DNA from 2 places in the Chitinophaga sp. SVR4-12A genome. Region 2 is predicted to be linked to the other one. Evidence: riboswitches for the same ligand, from Rfam matches in the RefSeq annotation. Region 2 holds a riboswitch; the other holds the start of a gene.
What was found. Region 2 has a riboswitch for S-adenosylmethionine ahead of ACR9Y8_RS05750 (trans-sulfuration enzyme family protein). Riboswitches for the same ligand answer to the same signal wherever they lie in the genome.
Positions count from the first base shown of each region.

Region 1: another riboswitch for S-adenosylmethionine. It lies ahead of ACR9Y8_RS10135 (trans-sulfuration enzyme family protein); the one in region 2 lies ahead of ACR9Y8_RS05750 (trans-sulfuration enzyme family protein).

Region 1 covers NZ_JBPGWP010000001.1:2,481,965-2,485,376, forward strand. Annotated here, with positions in the region: gene ACR9Y8_RS10130 (DUF2851 family protein) at 1-1,291, opposite strand, end outside; SAM riboswitch class I at 1,426-1,551, shown strand; gene ACR9Y8_RS10135 (trans-sulfuration enzyme family protein) at 1,687-2,868, shown strand; gene ACR9Y8_RS10140 (homoserine dehydrogenase) at 2,871-3,412, shown strand, end outside.
Region 2 covers NZ_JBPGWP010000001.1:1,429,655-1,433,066, reverse strand. Annotated here, with positions in the region: gene ACR9Y8_RS05755 (helix-turn-helix domain-containing protein) at 7-909, shown strand; SAM riboswitch class I at 1,124-1,239, shown strand; gene ACR9Y8_RS05750 (trans-sulfuration enzyme family protein) at 1,521-2,702, shown strand; gene ACR9Y8_RS05745 (amidohydrolase family protein) at 2,727-3,412, shown strand, end outside.

The DNA of each region.
Region 1 (3,412 bases), 1.1 Mb from region 2:
CTTCCCTCAGCAACTTCGCTCCTACCGCACATTGCAAACATCTTTTCTCGTCACAGTAATGCTGTTTCAGTTCAAGTAATGCCTGCGAGTCCAGGGCATTGTGCTGTTCTATGCCTGCTTCTTCCCAGGCGTTGCTGATCTTGTTCTCTTCTGCGGGCAGGGTTTCCATGAACTGCAGGGCGCGATCCTGGTAGTAGCGCTGGCCTTTCTCGCGGCCATAGAGGAACAGCAAGGGCAGAATGGTATTAATAAGGATGTTGTGAATGGCGAGACGGCCTTGGCTGCGTATTTGTGAAACCGGCCCGTCAAAGCGGTAGTGCTCCTGCCAGTAGGCAGAGGGTTGTGCGGCAAACAGCTGTTCGAAACGGCCGATGCTCTCTATTTCCAGGATCCGGGAAAACAGGTGAGGCGCCTGGTGCAATAAAGCTGCCAGGGCAGCAATACGTAAGGTGGGAAAGGAAGCCGGGCGCATACGCAGCCATTTCCAGGAATAGGCTGGTATGGGCTTCAGCTTGTATTTGTAGCGCAGGTAGTTGTACTCCTGCTGCAGGTCGCAGGGATATTCATCTGTAAATGTTCCGGACAGCATGCCCGCCTGTCCGAACAGCAGGGCTTCCAGCTGAAAGAGACTGGGCCGGTGGCGGGCCAGCAGGGTATGCGGTAGTGATTGAGCCAGCTGGAGGAAAGGCTCTCCATTAGCGGGCAGGCCAAAGCTCTGGGCCACAGCACGGTAGCATACCTCCTCCCAGTTATTACCGGTTTGCAGCAGCCAGGAATGGAGACTGGTGATCTTACGCTCCCAGCGCTGTACCAGCAGGCGTTCTTTCCAATTGTGCCAGATAAGGCCGGGCACGCGCCTGGCGCTTTCTTCACAGGGCACAAAGGCGGCCAGCTGGCGGAAACCTTCATAACGGCGCAGCAGCAGTTTGGGGATCTGCTGCTGTAGGGAGAGGCAGGGCGGCATCTTATCCGTATCATAATCGGGCACATCGTGCTCAAATACAACATGCAGGATGACATTGCTGTATTGCCCGTTATGCTGGTGCCCATGACGGTACCAGTCTGAAGTACGCAGGTGCAGTTCAACATTACCTGCCCAGAGCGTATTACCGATCCTTATTTTAGCCGCAGTGAAATCAGGCCCCGCATGGTGATTGTGTATGCCCGGGTGGATGATCTGAACAGGCTCGCCGTCTATCGTGGTTAAGGAGGCCGTTTTAAATAAGCGGAACTGCCAGATGTGCTGGAATAGCTCTTCTGTAAGAAGCGGGTTAATAGTTGCAATGGTCATTGATATGGTGGTTTTTATCGGTCAACAAAATGGAAAATGCTAAACTATTTAGCAATATATAACACTCTTTCTGAACCACCAAATTTGGAAAATTCATAAAAGTACTATTACCTTTGCACCCAGTTCTTAAACATCACTTATCCAGAAAGGCGGAGGGACTTGGCCCTGCGATGCCTTAGCAACCAATTCTGTCTGCCAGCCGGCGGATAGGAAAAAGGTGCTAATTCCTGCCCCGGCGGCAAACCGGGGAAAGATAAGTTGGCAGAGAAATTTCTTCCTTTCATGATATTCTAAAGGGCTCTTCCAACTATATGGAAGGGCCCTTTTTTTTGCGCTGTTAGCCTTTAGCCACTAGCAGCTAGCAGCTAAAAGCTAACAGCTTATAAAAATAACTGATGATGAAAACAGCAACACAACTCATTCACAGTATTCCGGTAGATGAACTGACGGGCGCTATTTCTGTGCCCATCTATCAAACCTCCACGTTTGTGCAGGAATCGCCGGGTATCAATAAAGGGTTTGAGTTTTCGCGCGCCAACAACCCCACCCGCAAAGTACTGGAGCAGCTGATCTGCGGCCTGGAAGAAGGATATGCAGGTTTTGCCTTTGCCAGCGGGATGGCGGCTATAGACGCGGTGTTGAAGCTGTTGAAGACCGGCGACGAAATACTGGCGGTTGACGATACCTATGGCGGCATCTTCCAGATGTTTAACCATATGATCGAACGTTTTGGCATCAAGGTGAACTTTACAGATACCAGCAATACAGACAACGTGCTGGCGGCTATTACGCCCAACACGCGGATCATCTGGCTGGAATCGCCTACCAACCCGACGCTGAAAATATCAGACATCAAGTCTATCAGCAAAATCGCCAAACAGCATAATGTGCTGCTGGTAGTAGATAATACGCTGTGCACACCGCTGTTGCAGCAACCGATCCAGATGGGCGCCGACATTGTGATACACAGCGCCACCAAATACCTGGCCGGACATACAGATGTAATCGCAGGACTGGTAGTGGTGAACAACAAAGCACTGGCAGACCAGCTGCGGTTTAACCAGAACATCTCCGGCAGCATTCTGAGCCCGTTTGAGGCCTGGCTCACCATCCGGGGTATCGAAACGCTGTACCTGCGCCTGGAAAAACAATGTGCCAACGCCATGGCCATTGCCAGCTGGCTGGCTACTCATCCCGCAGTGGATAAGGTGTTCTACCCGGGACTGGCCACCCATAAGAACCACCACATTGCCCGCAAACAGCAGAAACTGTTTGGCGCACTGGTGAGCTTCTCGCTGAAAAGCGACAACGTGAAGAACGCCATCCGCATTGTGAACGCCACCCGCCTGTTCAAACTGGCGGAAAGCTTTGGCGGCGTGAAAAGTATGCTGGATCATCCGGCAACGATGACACACCGCAACATCCCGGAAGACTTCCGGAAAAGGGCCGGCCTGCAGGACAGCTGCATACGGCTGTCTGTAGGCATAGAAGATGCAGAAGATCTGATCAATGACCTGAAGCAGGCATTAGATAAATTAAACCAACCATCAGGAAAACAAACCACCGTTTTACAATAAATATGGAAAATAAGATCATTAACCTGGGTATTTTCGGGTTTGGCTGTGTAGGACAGGGACTTTACGAAGTATTGAACAGGACTAAAGGCATCAATGCCCGCATCAAGAAAATATGCATTAAAGATCCTAACAAGGCTCGTCCCATAGACATGAGCTATTTTACCACTGACAAGAATGAGATCTTAAATGACCCTACCATCGACGTAGTGGTAGAGCTCATCAACGATACGGAAGCCGCCTTTGAAATAGTGAGCACGGCGCTGCGCAATGGCAAAGCAGTAGTGAGCGCCAGCAAGCGCATGATCGCAGAGAACCTGCCTGCCCTGTACCAGCTGCAGGTAGAGAACAAAGTGCCTTTCCTCTACGAGGCCTCCAGCTGCGCCAGTATTCCCATCATCCGCAACCTGGAAGAGTATTATGACAACGACCTGCTGAATGCCGTAGAAGGGATCTGCAACGGTTCTACCAACTACATTCTCACCAAGATCTTTGAAGAAGGGCTGAGCTTTGAAACCGCACTGCAACAGGCACAGGATAAAGGTTT
Region 2 (3,412 bases):
GCTATTATGGAAGAAATAATAAAACTGGACAGCGTTGCAAAGTATAATGCCATGCGTGGCGTATCAACACAACATCCACTGGTCTCCGTGCTGGACTTGTCTACGGCGCAGCCGATGCCCGTCGGCAAATTCAATTTCGGATTATACACCGTGTACCTGAAAGAGGTAAAATGTGGCGACCTGAAATACGGGCGCAACCTGTATGACTACCAGGAAGGTACGCTGGTGTTCATCGCACCCGGACAGGTATTGGGCGTTGAGCCCAAAGGAAAGGCGTTCAGCCCCAGGGGATGGTCATTGGTGTTCCACCCCGAGTTGATCCGCGGTACTTCCCTCGGAAAGCATATCCAGGATTATTCCTTTTTCTCTTATAAAGTAAATGAGGCCCTGCACCTTTCAGAAAAGGAGCGGCAGCTGGTGCTGGATTGCTTCGCGAAAATTCAATATGAATTAGACCATGCGATAGACAAGCACAGTAAAATGCTCATTGCATCCAATATTGAATTATTCCTCAACTACTGCATCCGGTTTTACGACCGGCAGTTTATCACGCGCGATAACGCCCATAAAGGCGTATTGGAGCGATTAGAAACCTTGTTGAATGATTACTTTTCCACCGATGAGCCGCTGACAGAAGGGCTGCCTGCAGTGGCATGGTGCGCCGCCAAGCTGAATCTCTCCTCCAATTATTTAGGTGACCTGGTGAAGAAAGAAACAGGCAAATCCGCGCAGGAATATATTCAATCCAAAGTGATCGACATTGCCAAAGACAAAATATTCGATGCCAGCAAGTCCGTCAGTGAAATAGCTTACGAGCTGGGCTTCAAATACCCGCAGCATTTCACCCGCCTGTTCAAACAAAAAGTAGGGCTTACTCCTAACGAGTATAGAACCTCTCAAACCTTTTAAAAAAGGAAAACCACCCAGGACTGGGCGGTTCAACAACTTTGCCTAGAATTTACACTACAATTTGTCGATGCAAGATTACGCCGCTTAGGGTTAAAAACACATTAATCAGATGTTAACAGAAAGGCGAATCTGATGTTAACGGAAAATCAGCGTTCCAAATTTTTTTTTTGCATTTCTCATTTCCACCCCTATCTTTGCACCCAGTTCTTTAGATCACTTATCAAGAAAGGCAGAGGGAATTGGCCCGATGAAGCCTTAGCAACCAGTCGCCACCACCATGGCGAACAAGGTGCTACATCCATCCCGGTACACAACCGGGGCAGATAAGTCAGTAATAGTTTGCTTTAAATTCTTACACCATAAAGAAAACTCACCTGACTACCAGGTGAGTTTTTTTGTTTTAAGGCAATCCTTATCCAGCTCACTCTCTTTTCTTGAAAAAAGTCATCAGTCGTAAGTCATCAGTCGTTAGTCGTTAGTCGTAAGTCATCAGTTGTAAGTAAATGCAGCGATTAAAATACCGCGCTAATTCCTGACGACTTACGACTAACGACTTACGACTAAGAACCTGTCTAATCAACATTTTCATCAAACTCAAAAACAAAAAAGAGATGAGCACAATCACACAACTGATCCATTCCATTCCTGTAGATGAGCTGACCGGCGCTATCGCAGTCCCCATCTACCAAACCTCCACCTTCGTACAGGAAGCGCCCGGCGTTAACAAAGGATTTGATTACGCACGTACCAACAATCCTACCCGCCAGGCCCTTGAAACCATCGTAGCCGGACTGGAAGGCGGCGAAACCGGTATCGCATTTTCCAGCGGCCTTGCAGCCATAGATGCTATCCTGAAACTGCTGCACACAGGCGATGAGATCGTAGCAGTAGATGATATCTACGGAGGCGCGTTCCGTTTATTCAGCAAAGTATATGAAAAGTTCGGGATCAAAGTCCACTACGTAGACACTTCCGACCTGCACGCCATCGTAAACGCCATCACGCCCGCCACCCGCCTGATATGGCTGGAAACGCCCACCAATCCTACACTCAAAATCTCCGATATCAGCGCCATCGCAGACATCGCCAAAGCGCATAATTGTAAGCTCTGTGTAGACAATACCTTCGCTTCTCCCGTGCTGCAGCAGCCGCTGTTATTAGGCGCCGACATTGTAGTGCACAGCGCCACCAAATACCTCGGCGGCCATAGTGATCTCATTGCCGGCGTCGTGGTTACCCGTACCCGCGAGCTGGGCGCCGAGATCAAATTCTATCAGAATGCCTGCGGCGCAGTGCTTTCTCCCTTCGATAGCTTCCTGCTCATCCGCGGCATTGAAACCGTTCACCTCCGGGTAAAACAGCATTGCGCGAATGCCCTGGCAGTAGCGCAATTCTTGGAACAGCATCCTGGGGTGGATAAGGTATTCTATCCAGGATTGCCCTCGCATCCCAACCATGACATCGCCCGTAAGCAGCAAAAAGGTTTTGGCGGCATCGTCTCCTTTACCCTGAAAAATGATACAGAAGAAGCAGCGCAGGCATTTGTCACCAGCACGGCCTATTTCAAGCTGGCAGAAAGCCTGGGTGGTATTAAAAGCCTCTTATGCCATCCTGCCTCCATGACCCATAAATCCATCCCCGACGAAAAACGCCGCTCCGCCGGTGTGGCAGATAGCCTCATCCGTTTATCTATCGGGCTGGAAGAACCGGAAGACCTGGTAGCCGACCTGGAACAGGCTTTTAAAAAAGCAGGGAAAAAACTAACTTCGGCAGTCGGTACTGGCGTCTATTGATGCTAAACCAGTACCCATCTCCATATGAACAGCTATCTTATGAACCTGTGCCGCTATCTGCCATTGCTTTTGCTTTGCTGCCCGGGCAGCGCATTCACCCAACAGCGCCCTGCTGAGCCGAAGCCCAAGCCCATGTTGCTCAAGAACATTACGCTGATAGACGGCACCGGTGCTGCTCCTAAAAAGAAAGTGAGCCTGTTGGTACAAGACGGTAATATCTCCAAAATACTGCCTGCTACCGCGGTACCACCGCCTGCCGTCCGAGTGGTAGATGGTACGGGCAAAACAGTAATGCCTACCCTGATCAACATGCACGGGCACCTGGGCCTGTTGAAAGGTAATAAGTCGGGCCCGGAGAACTATTCCCAGAGCAACATCATCAGCCAGCTGAAAAAATACCAGGCCTATGGCGTGAGCCAGGTGCTGAGCCTGGGTATGGACCGCGAGATCATTTTCCAGCTGCGCAATGCTTCTCATAAAGGCCTGATACCAGGCGCTACCTTTTATACCGCCGGTTACGGTATAGGTGCACAAGGCGGCGCGCCTCCCGCCACCCTGGCGGATAAGGTGCTGCGTCCCGGCACGGCGGATGAAGCCGTGAAAGCTATCCAGCAGCTGGCGTCCCTTAAAGTGGATTTCGTGAAGATCTGGGTAGACGATGGGGGAGGCACACAGCCCAAAGTACCCGTAGAAGTATACGAAGCAGCCAT